Regions from separate parts of the Sinorhizobium sp. 7-81 genome, predicted to be linked through region 1. Evidence: riboswitches for the same ligand, from Rfam matches in the RefSeq annotation. Region 1 holds a riboswitch; the other holds the start of a gene.
The links. A riboswitch is a leader RNA that binds a small molecule or an ion and turns the genes downstream of it on or off. The one in region 1 is predicted to bind S-adenosylmethionine.
Positions count from the first base shown of each region.

Region 2: it holds a riboswitch for S-adenosylmethionine, as region 1 does, so the genes downstream of both, QN224_RS02340 (O-succinylhomoserine sulfhydrylase) here and metA (homoserine O-succinyltransferase) in region 1, are expected to answer to the same signal.

Region 1 covers NZ_JASKLT010000005.1:261,258-268,640, forward strand. Annotated here, with positions in the region: gene QN224_RS19100 (CoA ester lyase) at 1-20, opposite strand, end outside; gene QN224_RS19105 (hypothetical protein) at 181-426, shown strand; gene leuD (3-isopropylmalate dehydratase small subunit) at 563-1,168, shown strand; gene QN224_RS19115 (RidA family protein) at 1,181-1,561, shown strand; gene QN224_RS19120 (MoxR family ATPase) at 1,609-2,448, shown strand; SAM riboswitch at 2,526-2,603, shown strand; gene metA (homoserine O-succinyltransferase) at 2,664-3,587, shown strand; gene QN224_RS19130 (VWA domain-containing protein) at 3,594-4,778, shown strand; gene QN224_RS19135 (aldose epimerase family protein) at 5,117-6,133, shown strand; tRNA gene QN224_RS19140 (tRNA-Gly) at 6,243-6,317, opposite strand; gene QN224_RS19145 (prolyl-tRNA synthetase associated domain-containing protein) at 6,572-7,081, shown strand; gene trxA (thioredoxin) at 7,140-7,383, shown strand, end outside.
Region 2 covers NZ_JASKLT010000001.1:482,096-489,478, reverse strand. Annotated here, with positions in the region: gene QN224_RS02375 (helix-turn-helix transcriptional regulator) at 1-545, shown strand, start outside; gene QN224_RS02370 (thermonuclease family protein) at 559-1,365, shown strand; gene QN224_RS02365 (tellurite resistance TerB family protein) at 1,518-1,928, shown strand; gene QN224_RS02360 (sterol desaturase family protein) at 2,061-2,873, shown strand; gene QN224_RS02355 (transporter substrate-binding domain-containing protein) at 2,894-3,745, opposite strand; tRNA gene QN224_RS02350 (tRNA-Gly) at 3,909-3,983, opposite strand; gene QN224_RS02345 (2'-deoxycytidine 5'-triphosphate deaminase) at 4,111-5,208, opposite strand; SAM riboswitch at 5,283-5,361, shown strand; gene QN224_RS02340 (O-succinylhomoserine sulfhydrylase) at 5,406-6,590, shown strand; gene QN224_RS02335 (CDP-alcohol phosphatidyltransferase family protein) at 6,696-7,310, opposite strand.

The DNA of each region.
Region 1 (7,383 bases):
TGATGGTCGAGAGTTGTCATGATCCCGTTGTGCCCGCCTTTCGATTTTTGCGCAAGACGAGCGACTACAGCGCCGCGCGTCCAATCGGACCCGCTAAGATCGCTGTAGCATTTGATATAGGGCTTCCCTCTTGCAAGAGGTGCATCCAGCCCCCACATCGCTGGGAGAAAGGTGACCATCATGCAAAGCATCCGCTCTGTTCTCCTGACGGCCGCCGCCATTGCGATCACGCTGGCAGCCCTCGTCTTCACCGCCTCGCTTGCCGTGGCCCTGGCCGGCATCGCCGCCGTCGTCGCGATCGGCAGCGCCATCGCCGCCAGGCTCAATGGCAAGCCTCAGCATGCGCGCGCCCGAGCGAACCCGACCGGCGAAAGACGCGAAATGCGGATCTGGAACGACGGACGCGGCACGATCATCGATCTGTGACGCGCAGCAATTCAAAGCGCTACAGCGATCTTTGCGCGTCCGATTGGACGCGCGGCGCTGCAGATTTCCCTTCATTTCGGCGCAAAACTGATCTAAACGCTCTTCAACATTTCCGCTGAAACCGAAGGCCAAAGTCATGGAAAAGTTCGTCAAGCTCACCGGCGTCGCTGCGCCCCTGCCCGTTGTCAACATCGACACGGACATGATCATTCCGAAGGATTACCTGAAGACGATCAAGCGCACCGGTCTCGGCAAGGGACTTTTCGCCGAAGCCCGTTACAATGAGGACGGCACGCCGAACCCGGATTTCGTGCTCAACAAGCCGGCCTATCAGAATGCCAAGATCCTCGTTGCCGGCGACAATTTCGGCTGTGGCTCCTCGCGCGAACATGCGCCTTGGGCGCTCCTCGATTTCGGCATCCGCTGCGTGATTTCGACGTCGTTCGCCGACATCTTCTATAACAACTGTTTCAAGAACGGCATTCTGCCGATCGTCGTCAGCCAGGCAGACCTCGACAAGCTGATGGATGACGCCAACCGCGGTTCGAACGCCGTGCTGTCGATCGATCTGGAAGCGCAGGAAATCACAGGTCCGGACGGCGGCTCGGTCAAGTTCGAAGTCGATGCCTTCAAGCGCCACTGCCTGTTGAACGGCCTCGACGACATCGGCCTGACGCTGGAGAAGGCGAGCGCCATCGACAGCTTCGAGCAGAAAAACACCGTAGCGCGCCCCTGGGCCTGAGCGCCAGCGCCCATGACGCGCAAGCTCATCTCTTCCGGTTCCCCTTTCGAGAAGACGGCAGGCTATTCGCGTGCCGTCGTCAAAGGGGACTGGTGCTTCGTCTCCGGGACGACCGGCTACGACTATGCCACCATGGCCATGCCGGAGACGGTGGAGGAACAGGCGCGCAATTGCCTGAGGACGATCGAGGGCGCCTTGAAGGAGGCCGGGTTCTCGCTTTCGGACGTGGTGCGCAACCACTACTATGTCACCGACGCCGGCTTCGCCGACCGGGTCTTCCCGATCTTCGGCGAGGTGTTCGGCGACATCCGCCCGGCGGCGACGATGATCGTCTGCGATCTCATCCGCCCGGAAATGCTGATCGAGATCGAGGTCACGGCGTTTCGCGGGTAAGGTCGGTCCTCTCCAGCCGCCGGTCAGCGTAGACCGAAGAGAAGCTCATGCAGTTCGAAGGCACCGCCGACTATATCGCCGACAAGGACCTGATGATCGCCGTCAATGCGGCAATCCGGCTGGAGCGTCCGCTACTCGTCAAGGGCGAGCCAGGCACCGGCAAGACCGAACTCGCCCGCCAGATCGCCGCCGCCCTCGGCCTCGAGCTCATCGAGTGGAACGTCAAGTCGACGACCAAGGCGCAGCAAGGGCTTTACGAATATGATGCCGTCTCGCGGCTGCGCGACAGCCAGCTCGGCGATGCCCGCGTCAACGACGTGAAGAACTACATCCGCAAAGGCAAGCTCTGGCAGGCCTTCGAGGCGCCGCGGAAAACCGTGCTCCTGATCGACGAGATCGACAAGGCGGATATCGAGTTCCCGAACGACCTCTTGCAGGAACTCGACCGGATGGAGTTCCATGTCTACGAGACCGGCGAGACCATCCACGCGCGGCACCGGCCGATTGTCATCATCACCTCCAACAACGAGAAGGAACTGCCGGACGCCTTTTTGCGCCGCTGCTTCTTCCATTATATTCGCTTCCCCGACGCCGAAACGCTCGCCCGTATCGTCGAGGTGCACTATCCGGGTATCCGCAAGACGCTGCTTTCGGCTGCGCTCACCGCCTTCTACGGCATCCGCGAGGTGCTGGGGCTGAAGAAGAAACCCTCGACCTCCGAAGCGCTCGACTGGATCAGACTGCTCGTCGCCGACGAGATCGATCCGGCGGACCTGCGTGCCGATCCAAAATCGATGCTGCCCAAGCTGCACGGAGCGCTTTTGAAGAACGAGCAGGATGTGCATCTTTTCGAGCGGCTGGCCTTCATGGCGCGGCGCGAGGGGTGAGGCCTGCATCGGCTACGATTTAAGGAAACATGCAGTAGAATCGTTTTTCATTGACCGCGTGCCACGCGGCGCGTTATCAAACGATCCGTGGTGATTTGGCCGGCCGGCTTGCAGCCACGTTAAAGAAATCGCTAAAGGGCCGAGGAAAAGTGGATTTCCAAGGACCGGTCGCGATCATCTCGCCGCCGGTTTTTTTGTATTGATCGAGTGGACCCATGCCCATCAAGATTCCCGATACGCTACCCGCCTTCGAAACCCTCGTGCATGAGGGCGTGCGGGTGATGACCGAGACCGTGGCGATCCGTCAGGACATCCGCCCGCTTCAGATCGGGCTCCTGAATCTCATGCCGAACAAAGTCAAGACCGAGATCCAGATGGCGCGGCTGATCGGCGCCTCGCCGCTGCAGGTGGAATTGTCGCTGATCCGGGTCGGCGGCCACCGGGCGAAGAACACCTCCGAGGATCACCTGCTCGCCTTTTACGAGACCTGGGAAGAGGTGAAGGGGCGCAAGTTCGACGGCTTCATCATCACCGGCGCGCCGGTCGAGACGCTTGAGTACGAGGATGTGACCTATTGGGAGGAGCTGAGGCGCATTTTCGACTGGACGGAGACGAACGTGCATTCGACGCTGAACGTCTGCTGGGGCGCGATGGCAGCGATCTACCATTTCCACAGCGTTCCGAAACATACGCTCAAGGAAAAAGCCTTCGGCGTCTACCGTCACCAGAACCTGAAACCGTCCTCGGTCTACCTGAACGGTTTTTCCGATGATTTTGCCGTTCCGGTTTCGCGCTGGACCGAGGTGCGCCGAGCCGACATCGACCGCGTGCAGGAGCTGGAGATCCTGATGGAATCGAAGGAGATGGGCGTCTGCCTCGTGCACGAAAAGAAAGGCAACCGGCTCTACATGTTCAACCACGTGGAGTATGATTCGACCTCCTTGTCGGACGAATATTTCCGCGACGTGGATGCCGGCGTGCCGATCAAGTTGCCGCACGATTACTTCCCGCACAACGACTCGAGCCTGCCGCCGCAGAACCGCTGGCGCAGCCACGCGCATCTCTTCTTCGGCAACTGGATCAACGAGATGTATCAGACGACTCCCTACGAGTTGGAGAAGATCGGCACGGGAGACTGAAGCCGGATGTTCATCCCCTTCTTCCTCGAATTGAAGGCCGCGAAAATCCCGGTGACGCTCCGGGAATTCCTGTCGCTGATCGAAGGAATGGAGACGGGGATCGCGATCTTCGACGTCGAGGCCTTCTATTTCCTCGCCCGTGCGGCGCTCGTGAAGGACGAGCGCCATATCGACCGGTTCGACAGGGTGTTCCGGCATTGTTTTGCCGGGCTCGATGCGGTTTCCCCGTCGGAAACATTTGGCGAAGCGACCATTCCCGAGGAATGGTTGAAAAAGCTCGCAGAGAAATACCTGACCGAGGAGGAGAAGAAGCTTGTCGAGGCGCTCGGTGGTTTCGACAAGCTGATGGAAACGCTGCGCCAGCGGCTTGCTGAGCAGAGCGGCCGTCACCAGGGCGGCTCGAAATGGATCGGTACCGCCGGCACCTCGCCCTTCGGCGCCTATGGCTACAATCCGGAAGGGGTGAGGATCGGCCAGGAGGGTTCGCGCCATCGACGCGCGGTCAAGGTCTGGGACCGGCGCGAATTCAAGGACTATGACGACACGGTCGAGCTTGGCACGCGCAACATCAAGGTGGCGCTGAAGCGTCTCCGTCGCTGGGTGCGTGAGGGCGCTGCAGAGGAGCTCGACCTTTCGGGCACGATCCGCTCCACCGCCGAGCATGGCTATCTCGATGTGGTAACGCGGCCGGAGCGGCGCAACGCGGTCAAGCTCTTGATGTTCTTCGATGTCGGCGGATCGATGGACGACCATATCCGCGTCGTCGAGGAACTCTTCTCGGCCGTCCGCAGCGAATTCCGGCACATGGATTATTTCTACTTCCACAATTGCGTCTACGAGGGGCTGTGGAAGGACAATCGCCGCCGCCGCGCCGATATCACCCGCACGGCCGAACTGCTGCGCACCTTCGGCGGTGATTACCGCGCCATCTTCGTCGGCGACGCCTCGATGAGCCCCTACGAGATCAGCCATCCGGGCGGCTCGGTCGAACACTGGAACGACGAGGCCGGCGCGCTCTGGCTTGAGCGGATCACCGCGCATTTCCGGCGCTCCGTCTGGCTCAATCCCGTTCCCGAGGAGCATTGGCGCCACACCCAATCGATCGCCATGATCCGCGCGCTTTTCGGCGAGCGGATGTTCCCGATGACGCTTGCCGGGCTGCAGGCGGCGACGAAGGAATTGTCGCGTTGAATCGCCCACGGCTCGGTGCGCACTTTCGAACATGCATGCTACACAACCTGCCGCGTCTGAAGGAAAGGGGACATGCAGCAATTCAAAGTGCTACGGCGCCTTTGCGCGTCTGACGCGCGGCGCTGAAGGTCGCTGGAGCACTCGATTGCTGCGTGATTTTGTTCGTGGATCCAAAGGAATCCTGCGGCGGAAAAGTATGACTTTACGGGTTGCCGCGCCGCCGGAAATGACGCAGGTTGTCGCCGGCTTGGAGCGGGGCCGAAGAAAAGGTATGCGGTTTGCCAATCAGAATCGATCGCCGCTATTTTGGTTGATCAAGAGGGGAGAATAAGATGGGAATGCCTGCGAGCACGGAAATCTTCGGGCATCTCGCCTCCGGTGAACCGGTCCACCGCGTGACTCTCGCCGGCGGCGGCCTGACGGCGAAGGTGATTACCTGGGGCGCGGTCATCCAGGACCTGCGGCTCGAAGGGCATCAGCCGCCTCTGGTTTTGGGTTTCGAGGATTTCGACAGCTATCCTGCGCATTCGTCCTATTTCGGCGCTACCCCCGGGCGCAACGCCAACCGCATCGGCGGCGGACGCTTCACGCTCGACGGCAAGGCCTATCAACTCGAGCTCAACGAAAAGGGCGTGACCCACCTCCATGGCGGCAGCGACAATATCGCCAAGCGCAACTGGACGATCGTCGACGTCGCAGAGGACCGAGTGACGCTCAGGATCACCGATCCGGAGGGGCGGGCCGGCTATCCCGGAAACTGCACGGTCACCTGCACCTACGCGCTGCGGCCGGGCGGCATATTGAACGTCGTCTACGAAACCGAGGCCGACGCGCCGACTCTCGCCAATGTCTGCCAGCACAGCTACTTCAATCTCGACGGCAACGACGACGCGCTCGACCATGACATCATGATCGCCGCCGATCACTATCTGCCGACGGACGAGCGGCAGGTGCCGACGGGCGAGATCCGGCCCGTCGCCGGCACCGCCTTCGACCTGACGGAAATGGCTCCGATGCGGCGGCAGATGGAAGGCGAGAACAGCCCTTTCGACCACAATTTCTGCCTCTCGCCGGAACGGATGCAGAAACGCTCCGTGGCGCTGGTGCGCAGCATCAATTCCGGCGTCTCACTGGAAGTGCTGACCACCGAGCCCGGCATACAGCTCTATACCGGAGTCAAGCTGAACGTGCCGGTGCCGGGACTGGAAGGCCGCCACTACGGCCCCTACGCGGGCTTCTGTCTCGAAACCCAGATCTGGCCCGACGCCATCAACCACGAGGGTTTCCCGAACGCGGTGCTCAGGCCGGGCGAAACGCTACGCCAAGAGACGGATTACGTGTTCATGAAGAGCTGAGGGGGGAGTGGCTGAGTCGGTGAGAACTGAACGGCCTGCCGTCTGCTCAAGCAGCATGGTCCCGCCGATAGGAGCCAAGAACAACAATGAAATGAGGTGGTTGGGAAACTGGAGCGGGTGAGGCGATTCGAACGCCCGACCCCAACCTTGGCAAGGTTGTGCTCTACCCCTGAGCTACACCCGCTCATCAACCGCGGTCCGGGGGTAGTCGGTGGACCGTGGTGCCGCCCCGTCTTGCGGCGACGGGCGCTATATGGCCTAAGCCTTTTTCAAATGCAACAGGGAAATGACGCAAATGCGAAGAATTTTTTCGGCACCATGCCAAAAGCCCGGAAATGCCGCGTTTTCCTTTGCTCACCGCCGCGCTTGAGATTGCGGAGCGCGCCTCTTCTTCGTAAAGCAGGGCGAAAAATCGCCACGGCAGGAAGGATCTGGAGCATGAGCGAGGCGCAGCCGAAAACCGCGGAAGACCTGTTCCGCTTTCTCGACGAGCTTGGTATCGAACACAGGACGAAGCGGCACGCACCGGTTTTCACCGTCTCCGAATCAGTGGCGCTGCGCGATGAAATTCCCGGCGGACATACAAAGAACCTGTTCGTGAAGGATAAGAAGGACAATTATTTCCTGCTGACCGTCGAGGAGCACGCGACGGTGGACCTGAAGACCGTCCATCAGATCATCGGCGCGGCGAGCAAGGTCTCCTTCGGTAAGCCGGAAAAGCTGATGGAATATCTGGGCGTCATCCCCGGCGCAGTGACCGCCTTCGGGGCGATCAACGACACCGGCGGCCATGTGAAGATCATTCTCGACGAAGCACTGATGGGGTTCGACACGATCAATTGCCATCCGCTTTCGAATGACCAGACGACCTCGATCGCGTCGAAGGACATGCTGCGCTTCATGGAAGCAACCGGACATGAGCCGCTTGTCTTGAAAGTGACGACCTGACATACGATCTTTGGCGCGAATGCATGAAGTCGGGCGACAAGTCCGCGAGGAGAGAAGAATGAGCGGTAGCGACAATCCCTATGCCGGATCCTTCGGCAACCAGATGACGGCTTCGGCTTCGTTCGGCGGCCAGCCGGCGCCGAAAGCGGCAGCCGCGGGCGATCTGATCAAGGAGACGACCACCGCTACCTTCTCCCGTGACGTGCTCGAAGCTTCGCGCCAGCAGCCGGTTCTCGTCGACTTCTGGGCTCCCTGGTGCGGTCCCTGCAAGCAGCTGACCCCGGTGATCGAAAAGGTCGTGA
Region 2 (7,383 bases), on a different contig from region 1:
AGCGCCAATCTGCCGATGGTCGGGACCGGTGGCCCTCGACGGAATCGATCTCGAAAATCCTGGAAGCGACCGGCTCATCCCTCGACCAGTTCATGGCCCTCATGCGCCCTGCAACGGAAAGCAGGGTGCCGGCGGACGAGCGGGGGCAATCGGCGGCGGACATCCCGCTTATCGGTTTCGCCCAGGCTGGCGCCGGAGGTTTCTTCGACGACGGCGGCTTTCCGGTCGGCCACGGATGGGATGTTGTCGAATTTCCGACCGCGTTTGGCCGCCGCTCCGGTATCTACGCGCTGGAGATCCAGGGCGACAGCATGCTGCCGCTCTATCGCGACGGCGATGTCCTGATTGTCGACCCGACCGCGCAAGTGCGGCGCGGCGATCGCGTCGTCGTCAAGACCTGCGAGGGCGAGGTGATGGCGAAGGTACTGTCTCGGCAGACGCCGCGCGGCATCGAACTCCTGTCGCTCAACCCGGACCACCCGAACCGCAATTTCGAAATGTCAGACGTGGAGTGGATCGCCCGGATCATCTGGGCCAGCCAATAGGATATTCTTCCTGATGCGGCAGCAGTTGTTCACCTTCGCCGGCGGGCTTGCCGCCCTCATGCTGTACGCCGGCATTCTCTGGGGCGGTGCTGCCGCGATCCGCAGCCAGGAACGCGCTATAGCGGATTTCCCCCTGGAAGCGCCGGATGTGGCAGCAGTCGAAGCCCCGGATCCGCCGGAAGATGTGCCCGCCGAAGTAAGTCCGACATTGCCCGAGCAGAAGGCCAAAAGCGGAAAGGTCGGCCGGCTCCCGGTACGGAAAATCGAGCCGCAGCTTTTCGCCTTGCCGGAGGACGGTATCGCGCAGCCGCTCGAGCGCATTGCGCCGAGACCGCCGCTCTCCGAACCGAAAGAGAAGCCGGCGGCGGCCACAGTTGTGTTCCAACGCCCGGTCGCGCTTGCGGCCGGATTGATCCGGTCGGGCGACACGACCGTGCAGCTCAAGGATATCGAGCCGGAAAGCGCCGAAAAGACCTGCGAAGGCAACGGCCGAAGCTGGCCCTGCGGCATAGTCGCGCGCACGGCCTTTAGCAATTACCTGAGAGCGCGCGCCCTCGTCTGCGATCAGCCCGAGGACCGTTCCGGGGGAACCGTTACCGCGGCCTGCAAGGTCGGAACCGAAAATCCGGCGGAATGGCTGGTCAGCAACGGCTGGGCGACGCCGCTGCCTGGCACTCCCCTCGAAGCCAAGGCAGAAGCCGCCCGAAGCGCCAAGCGCGGCTTCTATGGAGATGACCCGCGCGATCTGGGCCGTGCGCCGCTCGTCATCGATGACCCGACGGCGGGCATGGTCCCCGACAACGCGGTACCGGACTTGTAAGCCCAACCCGAAACTCCTAGATCACTTCACTGTTTCATTGAAACGGTGAAATGATCTAACTCTTTGAAACTACGCAATTCCGGACGGAAAACCGTCGCACGCTTCTCCTGGAATTGCTCTAACTGCACTCGGTCACAGGAGTCCGGAAGACGATGCCGCCAAACCTCAGCCAGCACGAAGCCTTCATTTATGTCATGGTGATGATGTCGGCCGTCGACAGGAACATGGCCGACGATGAGTTCGCCGGCATCGGCAGGCTCGTCCAGTTCCTGCCCGCCTTCGACGGTTTCGACGAGCATCGACTGATCGAGATCGGCCGCGAATGCGCGAACCAGCTCTCCGCGCCGGAGGGCCTCGACGTCATTCTTGAAATGATCCGCGAAGCCTTGCCGCAACGTTTTTATGACACGGCCTATGCGCTCGCCGTCGAGCTTGCGGCCGCCGATCAGCGCATCCGCAACGAGGAAATCCGGCTGTTGCAATTGCTGCGCGACCGGCTGGGCCTCGACAAGCTGACCTGCGCCGCAATCGAACGCGGCGCCATTGCGCGCTTCCGGAAATAACCGGCGACCGCGGCCATGCCAGCGTGTCTTGCGCCCTCGATTCTCGTAGGCCGAGACACAAGAATGCGGGATGCAAGGCTGCCCGACGGTCGGCGCAACTGGAGCGCAACCTCGTCGATGAGATCCTGACAGATGCTGTTTTTCGGTATTGCGGAACCCCTCTGGCGGCTGGTCGCCTTTGCCGCCGCCTTCACCCTGCTCGCGCTTTTTGAACTTTCTCATCCGCGCCTCGAGCGACCGGAACTCATGAAAGCGCTGAAGGCCCGCCGCTGGGCGACGAATCTCTCGATCCTCCTTCTTTCCTCGCTGTTGCTGCGTGTAGCCTTTCCGGCTGCGGCCACAGGTGTTGCGCTATGGGCTGACTCACGCGGATATGGTGCACTGCCCGCACTCGGCGTCCCGCCTCTCCTTGCCGGCCTCATCGCCTTCGTGGCGCTGGATTTTGCTGTCTGGCTGGAGCACGTCGCGTCGCACAAGCTGCCGATCCTGTGGCGCATCCATCGCGTCCACCATGCCGATCCGGGCGTCGACCTGACGACGGCGCTCCGCTTCCATCCATTGGAAATTCTTCTCTCGATGGTCTGGAAGGCTGCGGTCATCATCGCGCTCGGCGCCCCGGCGCTATCCGTGCTGCTGTTCGAAATCGTCCTCAACGCCGGCGCCATGTTCAACCATGCCAATCTGCGCCTGCCCCATCGGGCCGACAGCATATTGCGGCGCTTCATCGTCACGCCCGATATGCATCGCATCCATCACTCCGTCGAGAGAATTGAAACGGATTCGAACTACGGCTTCAACTTTTCCATCTGGGACCGGCTGTTCTCGACCTATGTCGCGCAACCTGCGAGCGGCGACGATGCGATCGAGACCGGCCTCAAGGCCTACGGACGCACGGAGCCGACCAAGCTCGTCTGGTCGCTCATGCTGCCGTTCCGGCGTAATTAGGCTGAGACGGGCGGCTCTGCTCAGTAGATACCGTTCGGGAAATAGCGCAGATAAATCTCCTCGAGCCTGCCGTTGCGCGACAGCGCCAGCAGCGCGTGATCGATCGCCTGCGTCAAGGCCGGCTCGGCCTTGCGGTTCATGATCGTCAACCCTTCCCCAAGGAAGTGCTGCGAGAAATAGGCGCCGTCGAGCAAGGCGCAGCATCCGCCGGCAATGCTGCCCGAAACCCAGAACGAGAGTTGCATGCCGTCGGAAAAGACCGCCGCAACCCCGCCTTGTTGCAACGCGGAGAGCATTGCGTTCCGCTCAGGAAAGGTCTTGGGCTCGATTTTCGGAAAGAAGGCCTTGAGCATCGCCTCATGCGTTGTACCGGACACGACACCGACGGGCTTGCCTTCCAGCTCGGCCGCGCTTGCCACGGGCTCTTCGGCCTTCGTGTTGACGGCAAAGCGGGCCGGCAACTGCATGAAAGCCCTGGAGAAAGCGAAACGCTGGCGCAGCTCCGGGCTAACCGCAATGCCAGCCGCGACAGCCTCCCCCTGGCCCTGCTCAAGCGCCGGGATGAGCTCAGCGTAGGTCACGGCCTGGATCTGGCACTTGTCCTCGATCAGCAGTTCCCGGCAGATTTCGCGCGCGAGGTCGACGTGGAAACCGGAAAGCTTGCCCGATTGGTCAATGAAGTTGAACGGCGGGAAATCGACCGTGGTCAGAAAACGAAGCCGCGCAAGCCCGGTGAGGTCCGGTCGGGCAATACGTTCGCGGGCGTCGAAAAGCAGCGGCAGATCCCGTGGTTGCGCAAGCACCGGTTTGACGACGAGCAGGGCGCAAAGCGCCAATGTTACGCAAATTCGTAGACTCAGAGCACGCGTCATTGCGATCCGATTCTTGGAGCCGCGGCCCGGGAACACGCGGATTCGGTTTGATTTTTCGAAAGATTATCGAGATGTTGCCCGACTGGCTACAGGAACCTCCACGAGACGGGCACGCGCCACGAAGGCGGTTCGATCAGTATTGTCGGAAAACCACAGGGAAAAGTGGAGCGGGTGATCGGGATCGAACCGACGACATCAAGCTTGGGAAGCTGGCGTTCTACCACTGAACTACACCCGCGATAGAAGCGGAAATTTCATCAACGGCCGCGATCTGTCAAGCGCTTACAGCGCCGCGCGTCTTATCAGACGCGCATTGCCGCATGTTTTTCTTCAATCGGCCCTGTTCAAGGGAACATGCCGTGGGCTCACTCGGCGCGAAAATGCTTGGAAAGCTTCAGGCCCTGCGCCTGATAGTTCGAGCCGAGGTCGAGGCCATAGAGACCTTCCGGCCGCTCCATCATGTGCTCGTAGACGAGGCGACCGACGATCTGGCCATGCTCGAGAATGAACGGCACTTCGTGGCTGCGCACCTCGAGCACCGCCCGGCTGCCGCTGCCGCCGGCGGAAGCGTGGCCGAAGCCCGGATCGAAGAAGCCGGCATAGTGAACGCGGAATTCGCCGACGAGCGGATCGAAGGGCGTCATCTCGGCTGCGTAGAGCGGCGGAACGTGAACGGCTTCGCGGGAGACGAGAATGTAGAATTCGTCCGGATCGAGGATCAGGTCGTCACGGCCTCGGCTGTAAAGCGGCTCCCAGAAGTCGAAGACCGGGTGCTCGGCCTTCTTGTCGACATCGACCACCGAGGTGTGGTGCTTGCCGCGATAGCCGATCAGGCCGTCCGGGCCGGTGCCCTTGAGATCGATCGAGAGCGCGATGCCGCCGCCGGTGACGTTGGGCCGCTCGCTCGCGACGAGCACATCGCTTTCGTGCAGCGCCTGCAACTCCTGTTCGGAGAGCATCGACTGGCCGACGCGGAAGCGGATCTGCGACAGGCGTGAACCGCGCCTGACGACGATCGGAAAGGTGCGTGGGCTGATTTCCAGATAGAGCGGGCCACTATAGCCCGCCGGGATCTTGTCGAATTCCTGCGCCCTGTCGGTGATGACGCGGGTGAAGATATCGAGGCGGCCGGTCGAGCTCTTCGGATTGGCGGAGGCCGACATGTTCTCCGGCAGGGCGAGGCTCTCCATGAGCGGCACGATATAGACGCAGCCGGTTTCGAGCACCGCGCCCTCGCTGAGGTCGATGACATGCAGTTTCAGGCGGTCAAGCTTGTCGGCAACGAGATGGGCGGGACCGGGCATGAAGCTTGCCCTGACCCGAAACGCCTTGGCGCCGAGGCGCAGGTCGAGGCTTGCCGGCTGGATCTGATCTTCATCCAGCGGTCTTTCGCTTTTCAAGCGCCTCGTGGCGAACAGCGCGGCGATTGCGCGGTCGGCCAAAATTCCTGTCTCGCGAGCCATTCCGATCCTCACTCCAGTTGCCAGACAAAACCAAACTCCGGGAATTGACGCAAGCACGCCCAGGCAGTATTGGAGCTTTATCCCGTGGTGATTTGGCCGGTCGGCTTGCAGCCACGTTAAACAAGTAGCTAAAAAGGCCGGGTGTCAAACCGGCCCGTTTTCGCGGCCGGTTTTTTTGTTTTGAAAGTGATTGTCGCATGAGCAAGACCTGGCGCCCGGCAACCCAACTCGTCCACGGTGGGACCCTCCGCTCGCAGTACGGCGAGACCTCCGAAGCGATCTTTCTGACACAGGGTTTCGTCTACGAAACCTCCGAAGCGGCGGAAGCCCGTTTCAAGGGCGAGACCGACGGCTTCATCTACGCACGCTACGGCAGTCCGACCAACGACATGTTCGAAAAGCGCATGTGCATGCTCGAAGGGGCCGAAGACGCCCGCGCCACCGCGTCGGGCATGGCGGCTGTTTCCGCGGCGATCCTCTGCCAGGTAAAGGCCGGCGACCATATCGTGGCCGCGCGCGCACTGTTCGGCTCCTGCCGGTGGGTCGTGGAAACGCTCGCCCCCAAATACGGCGTCGAGTGCACGCTGGTGGACGGCCGCGATCTCGCAAACTGGGAGAAGGCGGTTCGCCCCAACACCAAGGTCTTCTTCCTCGAAAGCCCGACCAACCCGACGCTCGAAGTGATCGACATCGCCGGCGTCGCGAAGCTTGCCGATCAAATCGGCGCCAAGCTGGTCGTGGACAACGTGTTCGCCACGCCTCTCTTCCAGAAGCCGCTGGAACTCGGCGCCCACGTGGTCGTCTACTCCGCCACCAAACACATTGACGGCCAAGGCCGTTGCCTCGGCGGCGTCGTGCTTTCCAGCAAGGAATGGATCGACGAGAACCTGCACGACTATTTCCGCCATACCGGCCCTGCGATGTCACCGTTCAATGCCTGGACCCTGCTCAAGGGCGTCGAGACGCTTCCTCTGCGCGTGAAGCAGCAGACCGAGAGCGCCCGCCGGCTTGCCGATTTCCTGGCGGAACAGCCGCAAGTCGAGCGCGTCATCTATCCCGGCCGCAAGGACCATCCGCAGGCGGACATCATCGCCAAGCAGATGAGCGGCGGCTCGACGCTGGTCGCCTTCGAACTCAAGGGTGGCAAGGACGCGGCCTTCGCTCTCCAGAACGCGTTGGAGATCACCCGCATTTCCAACAATCTCGGCGATGCCAAGAGCCTGATCACCCACCCGGCGACGACCACGCACAAGAACCTGACGGACGAGGCACGCGCCGAACTCGGCATCTCCGCCGGCACCGTGCGCTTCTCCGCCGGCATCGAGGACAGCGAGGATCTCATCGAGGATTTCGCCCGTGCTTTGAAAGGCGTGAAGGCCTGATCAAGCCGCATCCAACTCTTTGAAACGACGCAATTCCGGACGGAAACCGCTATACGCGCTTCCTGGAACTCCTCCGAAACCGCCCGCGCACGCACGGGCGGTTTTTTATCGCGGCTCGGGGAAACTGAGGCGGGCAAGAACGATGCGCGACACGGCCGTGTAAAGACAGACGATCGCGAACAAGGATGCGAGCAGCGGGAACCAGCCGGGAAACAGGCAGAAGGCCAGGAAGACGATAATGGTTTCGGTCGCTTCGGCGAGGCCGGTCGTGAAATAGAGCGACTTTGCCCCGCGCACGCTGGTCGTCATTGCTCGCTTCTCGGCGATGGTGGCATAGGCGAGAAAGGTCGATCCGTTGACATAAAAAGAGAAAAGCAGAAACGCGCCAGCAAGGCCGTTCACGACCGGATCCGCAACGATGAAGGCGAGCGGTATCGCGCCGTAGAATGCAAAGTCGAGGACGATATCGAGAAAACCGCCGAAATCCGTGCTGCGGCTGGCGCGTGCGATCGCCCCGTCGAGACCGTCGCACAACCGGCTGAGCAGGATCATGACGGCGCCGGCGAGATAGAACCCTTGTCCGATGAGGCCGGCCGCCAGTAGTCCGAGGCCGAGGCCGAAAATCGTGATAGTGTCGGCTTTTACGCCCCGCTTCACGAGAGCGACGCCCAATCCGTCAAGGAGTGGATCAAGCCGCCTGCGCACCGCACCGTCCAGCATGGATTTCGGCTCCGTCTAATTTGAATGGGACTTGTGCAATCTTGCTGTTATTCTTGCCGAAACCATATTGCAG